Linked DNA regions of Sphingobium yanoikuyae. The protein of the gene in region 1 binds, or shares a complex with, the protein of each later gene. Links are inferred from orthologs where the notes say so. Each region holds a gene or a part of one and is shown in the gene's direction. Other genes may lie near its edges.

Evidence for each region. The genes of interacting proteins can lie anywhere in the genome.
Region 2: the proteins of HH800_RS24090 (region 1) and eno are in contact, whole or in part, in a solved structure (PDB 2FYM), measured with the Escherichia coli proteins. The link is inferred for Sphingobium yanoikuyae from one-to-one orthologs.
Region 3: the proteins of HH800_RS24090 (region 1) and pnp are in contact, whole or in part, in a cryo-EM structure (PDB 9QH0), measured with the Escherichia coli proteins. The link is inferred for Sphingobium yanoikuyae from one-to-one orthologs.

What each region holds. Positions count from the first base shown.
Region 1 is NZ_CP053021.1:4,984,197-4,990,464, reverse strand. The notes cover bases 1,497-4,783. They hold HH800_RS24090 (Rne/Rng family ribonuclease), read left to right. Parts: upstream 1,497-1,856; coding sequence 1,857-4,583; downstream 4,584-4,783. Other genes in these bases: HH800_RS24085 (M48 family metalloprotease), read left to right, coding at 4,750-4,783. Outside these bases: HH800_RS24095 (N-acetylmuramoyl-L-alanine amidase), read right to left, coding at 57-1,337; more of HH800_RS24085, read left to right, coding at 4,784-6,096; HH800_RS24080 (DsbA family protein), read left to right, coding at 6,093-6,268. UniProt on the Escherichia coli protein: Endoribonuclease that plays a central role in RNA processing and decay. Required for the maturation of 5S and 16S rRNAs and the majority of tRNAs. Also involved in the degradation of most mRNAs.
Region 2 is NZ_CP053021.1:2,811,082-2,815,522, reverse strand. Bases 114-2,930 are described here. They hold eno (phosphopyruvate hydratase), read left to right. Parts: upstream 114-793; coding sequence 794-2,068; downstream 2,069-2,930. Other genes in these bases: pdhA (pyruvate dehydrogenase (acetyl-transferring) E1 component subunit alpha), read left to right, coding at 2,702-2,930; HH800_RS13705 (FtsB family cell division protein), read left to right, coding at 2,159-2,470; HH800_RS13715 (hypothetical protein), read right to left, coding at 114-567. Outside these bases: more of HH800_RS13715, read right to left, coding at 1-113; more of pdhA, read left to right, coding at 2,931-3,775; HH800_RS13695 (pyruvate dehydrogenase complex E1 component subunit beta), read left to right, coding at 3,775-4,441. UniProt on the Escherichia coli protein: Catalyzes the reversible conversion of 2-phosphoglycerate (2-PG) into phosphoenolpyruvate (PEP). It is essential for the degradation of carbohydrates via glycolysis.
Region 3 is NZ_CP053021.1:3,018,676-3,023,300, reverse strand. What follows is about bases 114-3,114. They hold pnp (polyribonucleotide nucleotidyltransferase), read left to right. Parts: upstream 114-456; coding sequence 457-2,772; downstream 2,773-3,114. Other genes in these bases: HH800_RS14675 (sensor histidine kinase), read left to right, coding at 2,919-3,114; rpsO (30S ribosomal protein S15), read left to right, coding at 114-254. Also shown: more of rpsO, read left to right, coding at 1-113; more of HH800_RS14675, read left to right, coding at 3,115-3,938; HH800_RS14670 (outer membrane protein assembly factor BamD), read left to right, coding at 4,006-4,625. UniProt on the Escherichia coli protein: Involved in mRNA degradation. Catalyzes the phosphorolysis of single-stranded polyribonucleotides processively in the 3'- to 5'-direction. Also involved, along with RNase II, in tRNA processing.

The sequences.
Region 1 (6,268 bases):
TCCTGACTCCCGGTCAAAAGTCCTTCAATACCAGTACCGATGCGCGGATAGGCGCGTCAGCCGCCCGACCGGCCGCTGCCCATGGCGAGCTTGCGCGCGAAATGGACGTCGATGGCACGGGCGACGCCGCGCGCGATCGCCTGCTGTCCCTCATGCGAGGAGAGGAAAAGGGCATCATCCGCATTGCTGATATAGCCGGTCTCGAACAGGACCGAGGGCGTGTCCGGGGCCTTCAGCACCATCAGCGAGGCGAAGCGGTGATAGGCGCTGCGGAACGGCACATAGGGCGCCGCTTCCCGTTGCAGCAGCCGCGCAAAATTGGCCGAGATGTTCATCGATTCCCGCTGCGTCAGATCGATGAGGATCGAGGAGACGTCGCCGGACTGGTTGCCGAGATTGACGCCGTTCAGCACATCGGCCTTGTTCTCGCGCGCGGCGAGCCGGGCCGCTTCCCGATCCGATGCGGTTTCCGAGAGGGTATAGACGGTGGCGCCATGGGCATCGGCATTTTCCGCCGAATCGGCATGGACCGAGATGAAGAGATCGGCACCCAGCTTGCGGGCGATGCCATAGCGTTCCTGCAGCACGAGGAAGCGGTCATCGTCGCGGGTCAGGGCCACGCGCACCCGGCCGGACTTGACCAGCTGGTCCCGGATCGCCTGCGCGATCGCCAGCGTCACATCCTTTTCGCGCTTGCCATTATCCTTGTTGATGGCGCCCGGATCATGACCGCCATGGCCGGCATCAATCACCACCAGCGGGCGCGATCCGTCGCGCACGCCCTCAATCGCGGGCAGATCGACGCCGCGTGCCACCGGCGGGATCGGCACGGTGATCGAATGAATGCGCTTTTGCGGCCGGGCGCTCATATTGGCGGGCGCGTCGAAGCGCAGCCGCCCCTGCCCCACGGCGGTGCGGAACCGGCCGTCGGTCACATTCTGGAGCGAGAAGCTGAGCGACTTGCCGTCGGCCGCGATCTGCGGATCGCCGAGCGTTGCCGGCGTCGTCAGGTCTAGCACGATGCGCGCCATGGTGTCGCTGAGCTGGCCCTGGCGAATGCCACTGACCGCAGCATTGGAACCGGCATAGCGGCTGGCACCGGCCTGCGCGCCGGCAACATCCAGCGCGATGCGGCGCGGCCCGTCGAGCAGGAAGGCGGACGCGCCCTCCACCCGATCGTCGAACCGAACGGTGACGCGGTCGCCCTGCACATCCACGGCCGCGATACCGCCGGCATCGCCGGGGGTCGCTGCCAGCATCGTCGTTGCCAGCGCAATTATGTTGAGCATGCGCCGCTTGTGCAACGCGCGCCCATCGGCCGTCCAGCCAATTTTCATGACGTCTATCCGTCCAGCGTCCCCACGCTGAATTTCGGATTAAGCATCGGCTGTTGTGACGGGGTAAAATGAAACGGTTAATATCGGTTTCAGCATGAATCGCCGGCCGGCCGATCAAGGTCATCATAAAGACATAATCTTTTCAGGGACCGTTGCTCCCCGCGCCCATGACTGCTACCCCTTCACATTCCGGGAGGACCGACCATATCAATAAGGTCCTTTGCGGATCTTGATTATTTGCATCGGCGCGCGCCTGTCGCTCGAGCCGATGCGCAACAGGTTGACGCTGCATGAGGCATGACTTTCCTTCCACGCTGGCCCCGATACCGGGTGCTGTGGCGTGGATGGTCCGGCCCGGCGCACTGTCCGGCCCTGCCGACGCAGCAGACACGCAATTCTTCCTTCAAACCTGGACGATGCCGCCTCGCGCGCCGAACCCGGCGCGCGCACGGCCGTCCCATCACTATCGCGTGGCGGCCCGGCCCAGTGCCTGCGGCCGCCATCGCCGGAGACACATAAATGACAATGCGTATGCTGATCGATGCGCGCCACCGGGAAGAAACCCGGGTCGCGGTCGTCAAGGGAAACCGGATCGAGGAATTTGACTTCGAATCCGCTGAGCACAAGCAGCTCAAGGGCAATATCTATCTCGCCAAGGTCACCCGCGTAGAGCCTTCGCTCCAGGCGGCCTTCGTCGATTATGGTGGCAATCGCCACGGCTTCCTCGCTTTCAGCGAAATCCATCCCGACTATTACCAGATTCCGCGCGAAGACCGCGAGGCACTGCTGCGCGAGGAACGCGCGCATGCCGAGGAAGAGGCCGCGCTGCGCGCCGATTATGACGAGGATGAGGACGCCGCCGGCGACGATGGCGTCGAGGTCGTGGAAGCGACCCATCATGACGATGAGGAACGCGCCCACGAAGCCGAAGCCAGCGAAGGCGAAAGCAACGAAGGCGGCCGCCCGAACCGGCGCAAGCGCGAAAAGGGCGACGACGCAGCCGACGAGCTGCGCCGCAAGCGCATGGCGCTGCGCCGTCGCTACAAGATCCAGGACGTCATCAAGCGCCGCCAGGTGCTGCTGGTGCAGGTCGTCAAGGAAGAGCGCGGCAACAAGGGTGCGGCGCTGACCACCTATTTGTCGCTGGCCGGTCGCTATTGCGTGCTGATGCCCAACACCAGCCATGGTGGCGGCATTTCGCGCAAGATCAGCAATGCGGCCGACCGCAAGCGACTGAAGTCGATCATCGCCGAAATGGCGCTGCCTTCGTCGATGGGCTGCATCGTGCGCACCGCCGGCCTGCAGCGCACCAAGCCCGAGATCAAGCGCGACTTCGACTATCTCGCCCGGCTGTGGGACGAGATTCGCGAGAAGACGCTGCGCGCCGCCGCGCCCGAGCTGATCCATAACGACAGCGACCTCATCAAGCGGGCGATCCGCGATATCTACAACAAGGATATCGAGGAAGTGATCGTCGAGGGCGAGCATGGCTACAAGGCCGCCAAGGACTTCATGAAGCTGCTGATGCCGAGCCATGCCCGGCGCGTGAAGCAATATGCCGACGCGGTGTCGCTGTTCCAGCGCGCCAGCGTTGAGGACCAGCTGGCGGCGATGTACAATCCCGTGGTGCAGCTCAAGTCCGGCGGCTATCTGGTGATCAACCCGACCGAGGCGCTGGTGTCGATCGACATCAACTCGGGCCGGTCGACCCGCGAGCATGGCATCGAGCAGACCGCGGTCGCCACCAACCTGGAGGCGGCGCGCGAGATCGCCCGCCAGCTGCGCCTGCGCGACATGGCAGGCCTGGTCGTCATCGACTTCATCGACATGGAGATGAACTCCAACATCCGTAAGGTCGAGAAGGCGATGAAGGAGGCGCTGAAGGACGATCGCGCCCGTATTCAGGTCGGCCGCATTTCGGGCTTTGGCCTGATGGAAATGAGCCGCCAGCGTCTGCGCACCGGCGTGCTGGAAGCATCGACCCGCCAGTGCCCGCATTGCGAAGGCACGGGCCTGGTCCGCACCGCATCGTCGGCGGGCCTGGGCGCGCTGCGCATGCTGGAGGAAGAGGCCGCCCGTGGCCGTGGCAGCGTCATCACGCTGCGCGCCAGCCAGGAAGCCGCCTTCTACGTCCTCAACAACAAGCGTCGCGAACTGGACGAGATCGAACAGCGCTATGGCGTGCGCATCGTCGTCCTGCCCGATGGCGAGATCGAGGGCGCCCGCATGTCGGTCGAGCCCAGCGGTCCGCGTCCCGAACGCGTCGTCACCTATGCCCCGCTCGCGGAGGAAGAGGATGACCTCGACGTGATCGAGGACGAGGAAGAAGAGGAAGAGATCGAGGAAGAAGCCGCCCCCGAACGCCAGGAGCGTGGCGAGCGCGGTGACCGGGGCGAGGAACGCGAAGGCGGACGCCGCCGTCGCCGTCGTCGCCGTCGTCGCGGTGGCCAGCGCGATGATGCGCCGGGCGAAACCGGCGAAGACAATGGCGCCGAAGATGGTGAGGAAGGCGAGGAATCGGCCGAAATCGAGACCGATGCCGAAGCTGTTGCCGCCGAGCCGGCCGCCGAAGGCGAGGATGAAGGTGACAGCCGTCGTCGTGGTCGTCGCGGTCGCCGTGGCGGTCGTCGCCGTCGCGAAGGTGGCGAAGCGGGCGCCGAAGCCGGTGAGACCGCTGGCGAGGACGGCGCTGAGACGGTGATCGAAGCCGAAGCGGCCGCGCCTGTCGAGGAAGCTCCGGTTGCCGAAGCAGCGCCGGAAGAAGCCCCGGCCGAGGAAGCGCCCAAGACGCGCCGTCGCCCCCGTGCCCGCAAGGCGAAGGACGCGGCGGCCGAACCGGCTGCCGTCGAAGCGACCGAAGCCCCGGCCGAGGTTGTTGCCGAAGCGCCCGCCGCCGAGCCGGTTGCCGAGGAAGCGGCCGAAAAGCCCAAGCCCAAGCGCACCCGCAAGAAGAAGGCGGATGTCGAGGCCGAAGCCGCTGCGGCAGCCGAAGCGCCCGCTGTCGAAGCGGTTGCCGAGGAAGTGGCCGAAAAGCCCAAGCCCAAGCGGACCCGCAAGAAGAAGGTCGAACCGGTCGCCGAGGAAGTCGCCGTCGAGGCCGCGCCGGCCGTGACCGAAGTCGCTGCAGCGCCGGCCGAGGCTGCGCCGGCCAGCGAAGCCGTCACTGCCGACCCCGCTGCCGAGGTCGAGAGCGACGAGAATGGCGAGCCGCGCCGTGGCTGGTGGCAGCGCACCTTCGGCCAATAAGGCCAGGGCACAGGCCTGAATGAAACACGCCGCCATCCAGCCCCAGGGGTCGGATGGCGGCGTTTTTCGTGGCTTCACTTGTTTCGTGGCTTCACTTGATGTTCAGGGCGAGAAGGGCATAAATCGGGCCAATGCCTGTTCCCCTTCCCCATCAAGGCTTTGCATGATGACGCGGTGGCTGCGCCTGACGGCGCTCCTGCTGGGGTCGCTGATGCTGATGGCGCGGCCGGCGCTGGCCCAAAGCATCCTGCGCGATGCCGAGACCGAAGCCTTCATGGCGGACATGTCGGGCGATCTGGTCAAGGCGGCCGGCATGCAGCCGCGCAATGTCCAGGTGATGGTGATCAACGATCCGGAGATCAACGCCTTCGTCGCGGGTGGCCAATATGTCTGGGTGCATAGCGGGCTGATTGCGCAGGCCGACAATGTGAACCAGTTGCAGGGCGTGGTCGCGCATGAACTGGGCCATATCGAGGGCGGCCATGTGATCCGCACCGACGGCATCAAGGAAGCGACCAGCATCACCTTGCTGAGCCTGGTGCTGGGCGCGGCGGCGATCGCGGCGGGCGGCGCGGAGGCCGGCATGGGCATCATGGGCCTGGGCCAGCAGGTCGGCATGTCCAAATATCTCGCTTTCTCGCGCGCGCAGGAAAGCTCCGCCGACCTTGCCGGCGCGCGCTATCTGAGCGGCGCGCATCTGAGCGGCAAGGGCAGCCTGGAATTCTTCAAGAAGCTGCAGAATCAGGAATATCGCCTCGCGATCCCGCAGGACAATAGCTATGGCCGCACCCACCCGCTGTCGGGCGAGCGCATCAATGTGCTGCGCGAAGTCTATACGGTCGATCCGGCCTGGGACAATCCGCCCAATCCGCAGCTGGAAGCGCGGTTCGAGCGGATCAAGGCGAAGCTGATCGGCTTCGTATCGGAGCCGCAGCAGACACTGCTCAAATATCCCGAGAGCGACCGGTCGATCCCGGCCCATTATGCGCGCGCCTATGCCTGGCATAAAAGCGCCTATCCCGAGAAGGCGCTGAGCGAAGCGGACGCGCTGCTGACGGCGGCGCCGCATGATCCCTATTTCCTGGAGCTGAAGGGCCAGATCCTGCTGGAGAGCGGGCGGCCGGGCGAGGCGATTCCACCGCTGCGCGAGGCGGTCGCCAAGACGCAGCAGCCGCTGATCGCGGTATTGCTGGGCCATGCGCTGATCGCGACCGAGGATGAGAAAAATTACGCCGAGGCCGAGACCGTGCTGCGCAATGCGATCGCGCGGGACCGCGAAAATCCCTTCGCCTGGTATCAACTGGGCGTCGTCTACGAGCATCGCGGCGACACGCCGCGCGCCGCGCTGGCCAGTGCCGAGCGCTTTTCAATGATCGGGCAGGACAGTATGGCACTGCGAAGTGCGGACGCGGCAATGCAGGGATTGAAGCCCGGAACGGTTGACTATCTGCGGGCGCAGGATATCGCGATGGTCTCGCGGGCTGCCGTCGAGCAGAAGCGGAAGAGAAGATGACAGATCAGACCCGGCCCAGCTTTCGTGCGGCCCTATCCAACAGGAAAATGCAGATGACCCTGGGCGCCCTCGCCTTGATCGCTGGTGCCGCCGGCACCGCCCTTGCCGTGCAGGCGCCCGGCAGCGTCTCCACCGGCGACAAGGCCGCGATCGAAAAGATCGTTCACGACTA
Region 2 (4,441 bases), 2.2 Mb from region 1 along the record:
CAGCACGAAGCCGACCACGGCGGCCGCGCCGATGGCAACGGCCGGGCTCTTGCGCACGAAATCACGCGCCTCGGTCATCAGCTGGTCGACATCCTTGCTGTCCAGCGTATCTGCGGCACTGGCCACCGATTCCGCTGCCTGGCGGGCATAGTCGCCATATTGCGGGCCCAGCTTCGCATCGACCGTGCCGGCGGTGTCCGCAATCAGCTTCGACAGGCTCTGCATCGCCGAACCGGTCTTGTCCTTGGCACTGCTCGCCGCAGACTTTGCGGTCTTGCCGGCCTGTTCCTTGATCGGGTCGATATGCGCCTTCCAGTCGACCGAATTGATCTTGTCGGTTGCGGCCTTGGCGGCCTTTTCGGCCTGCGCCTTGATCGGCGCAATCTGTGCGGACCAGCCATGGGCTGCCCCGTTTCCGGGCTTTGCGGGCGCCTTGCGGGTGGCGGCCTTCTTCACCGGCGCGGCCTTGACGGCCGGGGTGGAGGCCTTGGTCGACGCCGGCTTCGCCTTGGCGGCAACCGCCTTCTTCGCGCGCTTGACGGGCGGGGTTTCCGGGGTGTCGGCCATTGTCCAAAGTCTCCCTAAAGCTCAACCTCATGGTCCCGCGCGAGGCGGGCTGTCATGATCCTAATGCTTGGCGGCGGCCTACAGTTCCGGCGCCGTTACTATTTTGAGCATCGGCATTTTTTGTCCGATGGCAAGTCCCCCGGATTGCCAAGTTTGGGGCTGCTGGCTAAGCGGGGCCGCGAAAAGGCCGCCCGGCGCGTGTCCGGGCCCAGATCAGGGAGCGATCATGACCGCCATTCTCGATATTCACGCCCGCCAGATTCTCGACAGCCGCGGCAATCCGACCGTCGAAGTCGATGTGATGCTGGAAGATGGCAGCTTCGGCCGCGCCGCCGTGCCCTCGGGTGCGTCGACCGGTGCCTATGAGGCGGTCGAAAAGCGCGACGGCGACAAGAGCAAATATCTGGGCAAGGGCGTGCTTCAGGCCGTCGCCGCCGTCAATGACGAGATTGCCGAGCAGCTCATCGGTCTCGATGCCGAGGACCAGGGCGAAGTCGATGCCGCAATGATCGCGCTCGACGGCACCGAGAACAAGTCGCGCCTGGGCGCCAACGCGATCCTGGGCGTGTCGCTCGCCACCGCCAAGGCTGCTGCCGACGCGCGCGGCCTGCCGCTCTATCGCTATGTCGGCGGCGTGTCGTCGCATGTCCTGCCGGTGCCGATGATGAACATCATCAACGGCGGCGAGCATGCCGACAACCCGATCGACTTCCAGGAATTCATGATCATGCCGGTCGGTGCGGAGAGCATCGCCGACGCCGTGCGCATCGGTTCGGAAATCTTCCACACCCTCAAGAAGGGCCTGCACGACAAGGGCCTGGCCACCTCGGTCGGTGACGAGGGCGGCTTTGCCCCCAACATCGCCTCGACCCGCGATGCGCTCGACTTCATCATGCTGTCGGTCGAAAAGGCCGGCTACAAGCCCGGTGACGATGTCGTGCTGGCGCTGGACTGCGCCGCGACCGAATTCTTCAAGAACGGCAAATATGAGATTTCGGGCGAAGGCCTGTCGCTTTCGCCGGTCGAAATGGCCGACTATCTCGCCGCGCTGGCTGCCGACTATCCGATCAAGTCGATCGAAGACGGCATGAGCGAGGATGATTTCGAGGGCTGGAAGGCGCTGACCGACAAGATCGGTGACAAGGTCCAGCTGGTCGGCGACGATCTGTTCGTCACCAACCCGGCTCGCCTGTCGATGGGCATTGGCAAGGGGCTGGCCAACTCGCTGCTGGTGAAGGTCAACCAGATCGGCACGCTGTCGGAAACGCTCGCCGCCGTCGATATGGCGCACCGTGCCCGCTACACGGCGGTCATGTCGCACCGTTCGGGCGAGACCGAGGATTCGACCATCGCCGACCTCGCCGTCGCCACCAATTGCGGTCAGATCAAGACCGGCTCGCTCGCCCGTTCGGACCGGCTTGCCAAGTATAATCAACTGATCCGCATCGAGGAAGAACTGGGCGACATGGCGGTCTATGCCGGTCGTTCGATCTTCCGCTGATCCACGGCTGATTTCAGGTTAGGGATTCGGCTGGTCGCATCGGGCATGTTTTTGCTTGCGACCGGTCGAATCCTGTGATTCAAGCGATTCATGGCGCATATCGCGAAGCTCCGCATGCTATTGATGTCGGCCCTCGGGCCGGCAATCGCGGTGCTGTTGCTGCTGTTCTTCGCCGGCTATGTGGTGCTGGGCTCCAATGGCGTGCTTGCCTGGGGCGATTATTCGCGCCAGCTGCGCGATGCGAAGGCTGAACTCAAAATCGTCCAACTGCATCGCCAGGAGCTGCGCAACCGGGTCGATCTGCTCAATCCGCGCCGCGTTGATCCCGATCTGTCGGATGAGCTGATCCGTCGCCAGCTCGGCGTGATTCACCATGACGAAGTGATCGTTCCGCTGAACTGATCCGCACTCCCGACGGCGTGCGCTTTCCATTTATTTGGTAAAATCATGTCGCGGCAACATTTTGTTGCCAGCCGTTCGTGACCCGTTTTCGACAGCGTTGTCATGGATTGTCGTTTTTGCACTCGGCACATTCATTATGCCGGGATTCCGTGGGGTCCGCCGTTGCAATCTATGCAACTCTGACGCATATCGGGCTTCCTTCCATCCTACCCACGCAAAAGGATAATAGCCTTGGCGAAACCAACCACGCCGCGCGCCGACAGCGCAAAGGCAAAGGCCGCAGTGCCGGCCGGTGCGGACCATAATCGTCCGCGCCCCGAAACGCCCACCGACTACAAGGCCAGCAAGGAAGAGCTGCTGGAATTCTATCGGCAGATGGTTCTGATCCGCCGCTTCGAGGAAAAGGCCGGCCAGCTCTATGGTCTGGGTTTCATCGGCGGCTTCTGTCACCTCTATATCGGCCAGGAAGCGGTTGCGGTCGGCATCCAGTCGGCGCTCAAGCCCGGCAAGGACAGCGTGATCACCGGCTATCGCGACCATGGTCACATGCTCGCCTATGGCATCGATCCCAAGGTCATCATGGCCGAACTGACCGGCCGCGAAGCCGGCATTTCGCGTGGCAAGGGCGGTTCGATGCACATGTTCAGCGTCGAGCATAAATTCTATGGCGGCCACGGCATCGTCGGCGCCCAGGTGTCGCTCGGCGCGGGTCTGGCCTTCGCGCACAAATATAATGATGATGGCGGCGTGTGCGTTGCCTATTTCGGCGACGGCGCGGCCAACCAGGGCCAGGTCTACGAATCGTTCAACATGGCCGAGCTGTGGAAGCTCCCGATCATCTTCGTGATCGAGAACAACCAATATGCCATGGGCACCAGCGTCAATCGCGCCTCGTCGGAAGACCAGCTTTATCGCCGTGGCGAGAGCTTCCGCATCCCCGGCATCCAGGTCGACGGTATGGACGTTCTGGCGGTGCGCGGTGCGACCGAGGAAGCGCTCAAGTGGGTCCAGGGCGGCAATGGCCCGATCCTGCTGGAAATGAAAACCTACCGTTATCGCGGTCACTCCATGTCCGACCCGGCCAAATATCGTTCGCGTGACGAGGTTCAGGCCGTGCGCGACAACAGCGACCCGATTGAGGGCGTGAAGAAATATCTGATCGATGCCGGCGTCAGCGAGGACGAGATCAAGGTCATCGATCAGGATATCCGCAAGATCGTCGCCGAAGCGGCCGATTTCGCCGAAACCTCGCCCGAACCTGAGATGCATGAACTCTATACCGACGTGCTGGTGGAGCAATATTAATGGGTATCGAAATCAAGATGCCGGCGCTCTCGCCGACGATGGAAGAGGGCACGCTGGCCAAGTGGCTGGTGAAGGAAGGCGATGAAGTGAAGTCCGGCGACATCCTCGCCGAGATCGAGACCGACAAGGCGACGATGGAATTCGAAGCCGTCGACGAAGGCAAGATCGGCCAGATCGTGATTGCCGAAGGCACCGAAGGGGTGAAGGTCGGCACCGTGATCGCGACGATGGCGGGCGAGGGCGGCGAGGCTGCTCCGGCACCTGCACCGAAGGCTGAAGCCCCCAAGGCCGAAGAAGCGCCCAAGAAGGCGGAAAGCGGCACCTCCAAGCTGGCGTCGGAAGCCAAGGCGACCGTGCAGGATCCGGACCTTCCGGCCGGCACCGAGTTCGTCAAGACCACCGTGCGCGAAGCGCTGCGCGACGCCATGGCCGAGGAAATGCGGTCGGACCCGCGCGTCTTCGTGATGGGCGAGGAAGTCGCCGAATATCAGGGCGCCTACAAGGTGACCCAGGGCCTGCTCGACGAATTCGGTCCCAAGCGCGTCATCGACACGCCGATCACCGAATATGGCTTTGCCGGCATCGGTTCGGGCGCGGCCATGGGTGGCCTGCGTCCAGTGATCGAGTTCATGACGTTCAACTTCGCCATGCAGGCGATCGACCACA
Region 3 (4,625 bases), 2.0 Mb from region 1 along the record:
AGCGCAAGGAAGCGCTGATCAAGGAACATGCCCGCGTCGAAGGCGACACCGGTTCGCCGGAAGTCCAGGTTGCGATCCTGTCGGAGCGCATCTCGAACCTGACCGAGCATTTCAAGGGTCACCACAAGGATAACCACAGCCGTCGCGGCCTGCTGATGCTGGTCAACAAGCGTCGTTCGCTGCTGGACTATCTGAAGAAGAAGGATGCGGCTCGCTACACCGACCTCATCACCAAGCTGGGCCTGCGTAAGTAAGCCTGCTAATAAGGGACGGCCCCATTCGGGGCCGTTTCCGATTCTAACTGACGTCCTTTTGGGGATGTCATTCGGGACGGGCGCAATCCGGCGCCCCGTTTCGTTTCAGGGGCCACACGATGCTCCACAACCGCCGCGGACCGGTTTCGTCCGCATATGAGGCCCCGCCCGGCAATAGGGCCAGGTGGGCAAAGGAACATATATGTTCGATGTAAAGAAAGTTTCGATCGAGCTGGCCGGCAAGACGCTGACCCTCGAAACCGGCCGGATCGCGCGTCAGGCCGACGCCGCCGTGCTGGCAACCTATGGCGAAACCGTGGTGCTGTGCGCCGTGACCGCCGCCAAGTCGGTGAAGGACGGCCAGGACTTCTTCCCGCTGACCGTTCACTATCAGGAAAAATATTCGGCCGCCGGCCGCATTCCGGGTGGTTTCTTCAAGCGTGAGCGTGGCGCCACCGAGAAGGAAACCCTGGTTTCGCGCCTGATCGACCGTCCGATCCGTCCGCTCTTCCCCGAAGGCTTCTACAACGAAATCAACGTCATCGCCCAGGTGATGTCGTTCGATGGCGAGAGCGAACCCGACATCGTCGCGATGATCGCTGCTTCCGCTGCCCTGACCCTGTCGGGCGTGCCCTTCATGGGCCCGATCGGCGCTGCCCGCGTCGGTTACAAGGATGGCGAATATCAGCTGAACCCGTCGCTGGACGAAGTGAAGACCGGCGAACTCGACCTGGTCGTCGCTGCCACCAGCAACGCCGTGATGATGGTCGAATCCGAAGCCAAGGAACTGTCGGAAGACGTCATGCTCGGCGCCGTCCTGTTCGCCCATGAAGCGAGCAAGAAGGTCGTCGACGCGATCATCCAGCTGGCCGAAAAGGCCGCCAAGGATCCGTGGGAAATGGCCAAGGGCGACGATCTCGGCGTGCTGAAGGGCAAGCTCAAGGATCTGATCGGTGGCGACATCGCCGCCGCCTACAAGCTGACCGACAAGTCGGCCCGCTCGAATGCCCTGAACGAAGCCCGCGCCAAGGCGAAGGCGATGTTCGCGGAAGACGGCCTCGACGCCCAGACCGTGATGGCCGGCATCAAGCTGACCAAGAAGCTGGAAGCCGAGATCGTGCGCGGCGCCATCCTGAAGGACGGCCAGCGCATCGACGGCCGCACCACCACCCAGATCCGTCCGATCGAGGCGATGGTCGGCTTCCTGCCGCGCACCCATGGTTCGGCCCTGTTCACCCGTGGCGAGACGCAGGCGATCTGCACCACCACGCTGGGCACCAAGGACGCCGAGCAGATGATCGACGGCCTGACCGGCCTGCACTATGAAAACTTCATGCTGCACTACAACTTCCCGCCCTATTCGGTCGGTGAAGTGGGCCGCTTCGGTGCGCCGGGTCGTCGTGAAGTCGGCCATGGCAAGCTCGCCTGGCGCGCGCTGCACCCGGTGCTGCCGACCAAGGACGAATTCCCCTACACCATCCGCGTTCTCTCGGACATCACCGAGTCGAACGGTTCCTCGTCGATGGCCACCGTCTGCGGTGGTTCGCTCTCGATGATGGACGCGGGCGTTCCGCTCAAGCGTCCGGTGTCGGGCATCGCCATGGGCCTGATCCTGGAAGGCAGCGACTTCGCCGTCATCTCGGACATCCTGGGCGACGAGGATCACCTCGGCGACATGGACTTCAAGGTGGCTGGCACGGAAGCCGGCATCACCACCATGCAGATGGACATCAAGGTTGCCGGCATCACGCAGGAAATCTTCGAGACCGCCCTGCGCCAGGCCAAGGAAGGTCGCGCCCACATCCTGGGTGAGATGAACAAGGCCCTGTCCTCGACCCGCACCGAACTGTCGGCACACGCTCCGCGCATCGAGACGATCCAGATCGACAAGTCGAAGATCCGTGACGTCATCGGCACCGGCGGCAAGGTCATCCGCGAGATCGTCGCCGAAACCGGCGCCAAGGTCGACATCGACGACGAAGGCATCATCAAGATTTCGTCGTCCGACACCGCCCAGATCGAAGCTGCCAAGAAGTGGATTCTGGGCATTGTCGAGGAAGCGGAAGTCGGCAAGATCTACACCGGCAAGGTCGTCAACATCGTCGACTTCGGTGCGTTCGTGAACTTCATGGGTGGCAAGGACGGCCTCGTCCACGTCAGCGAAATGAAGAATGAGCGCGTCGAAAAGCCGACCGACGTCGTGTCGGAAGGCCAGGAAGTGAAGGTCAAGGTTCTCGAGATCGATCCGCGCGGCAAGGTTCGCCTGTCGATGCGCGTCGTCGACCAGGAAACCGGCGAGGAACTGGAAGACACCCGTCCGGCCCGCGAACCGCGTGAACCGCGCGGCGACCGTGGTGATCGCGGCGATCGTGGTCGCGGCCCGCGCCGTGACGGCGGCGACCGTGGTGGTCGTGGTGGCGATCGTGGCCCGCGCCGCGACCGTGGCCCGCGCAGCGAAGGCAAGGGCGACGATGACGGCTCCAACGCCGGCCTGCCCGACTTCCTGACCCAGGACTGATCGGCAGCATCATCGCTGACAGGAAAAGGGGGCGTCCGGTTCTACCGGGCGCCCTTTTTCGTGACGAATCCCGTCAGGGCTGATTTCGATCAAGGCGCGGGGGGCGACATCTGATACGGTCGCGTCACGGTTCTGGGGGAATGTCCATGCAACGCAGGAATGAGCGGTTTGTCGAGCGCCTGCCGCTCGTGCTTCCAAGACCGGTCTATGGCTATGCCCTGAGCCTGTTGCTCTGCATGCTCGCCTGGCTGGCGCGTGTCGCAGCGGAAACGCTGCTGCCGGTCGGCTATCCCTTCGTCACCTTCTTCCCGGCGGTCATCCTCTCCTCCTTCCTGTTCGGGGTGCGGCCGGGCATCTTCGCCGCCATCATCGGCGGGCTGCTGTCCTGGTATTGCTTCATCCCGCCCTTCTATGCGCTGGCCTTCAACCCCGGCGTCGCCATGGCGCTGATCTTCTACACGATGGTCGTGGCCGTCGACATATTGCTCATCCACTTCATGCAGCGCGCCAATTTCAACCTGGCGGTGGAACGGGAGCGCAGCCGCGCCCTGGCCGAGAATCGCGAATTATTGTTCCGCGAACTCCAGCACCGCGTGTCGAACAATCTTCAGGTGGTGGCCGCCATGCTCTCGCTCCAGCGGCGCCAGATCGACAATGATGTCGCCCGTCGCGCGCTGGACGATGCCGCCGCCCGCCTCGCCCTGATCGGCAAGATCAGCCGCGCCCTCTATGATCCCTCGGGGCAGGGGCAGGAACTGCGCGCCTTCATGGTCATGCTCTGCGCCGATATCGTCGATGCGTCGGGCCGCACCGATATCGATTGCACCATCTGCGCGCCCGATGGCCTGTCGCTCGAACCCGATGTCATCGTGCCGCTGGCGCTGATCGTGGCGGAATCGGTCAGCAACGCGATCGAACATGGCCTGCCCGATCGCGCCGGGCGGGTGGCGGTGACGCTGGAGCAGCAGGCGGACGGCGCGCTTCACCTGCGCGTCGTCGACGATGGGCGCGGCCTGCCGGACGGGACCATGCCCGACGGGCCGACCAGCATCGGCCTGCGCATCGCCGTCGCGCTGGCGCAGCAGCTTGGCGGCCGCTTCCGGCTGGAACCCGCGCCGGATGGCGGCGCCATGGCCTGCCTCGACCTGCCGCAACAGACGCGCTGACACGGCTTAACGTTCTGCAACATTCTGGCGCTTGGCGACGGCGATCCGCTCGGCTATGACCCGGCGCATGCTGACGAAAACCCTGACGCGCATCGGCGCGGCCACCACTCTGGTCCTGATCGCCTCGCCTGTGCTGACCGGCTGCTCCACATCGAAGAACAAGGCCGACACCCTCTACGTCGCCCGTGACGTGTCGACCCTCTACAACAGCGGCAAGGCCCGCCTCGATCGCGGCCAGTACAAGCTCGCCGCCGCACTGTTCGATGAGGTCGAGCGCCAGCATCCCTATTCGCCCTGGGCGCGCCGCGCGCAGCTCATGTCGGCGTTCAGCTATTATATGAACCGCGACTATCCGGAATCGATCGCGGCCTCGCAGCGCTTCCTGTCGATCCACACCGGCAACAAGGACGCGCCCTACGCTTATTATCTGATCGCGCTGTGCTATTATGAGCAGATTGCCGATGTCACCCGCGACCAGAAGATCACGCAGCAGGCGATGGATGCGCTGGGCGAACTGATCCGCCGCTATCCCGACACCCGCTATGCCGCCGACGCCCGTCTGAAGGTCGACCTGGTGAATGACCACCTTGCCGGCAAGGAAATGGAACTGGGCCGCTTCTACCAGCGCCGGGGCCAGTGGCTCGCCGCCACGCTGCGCTTCCGCACCGTGATCGACAAGTTCCAGAC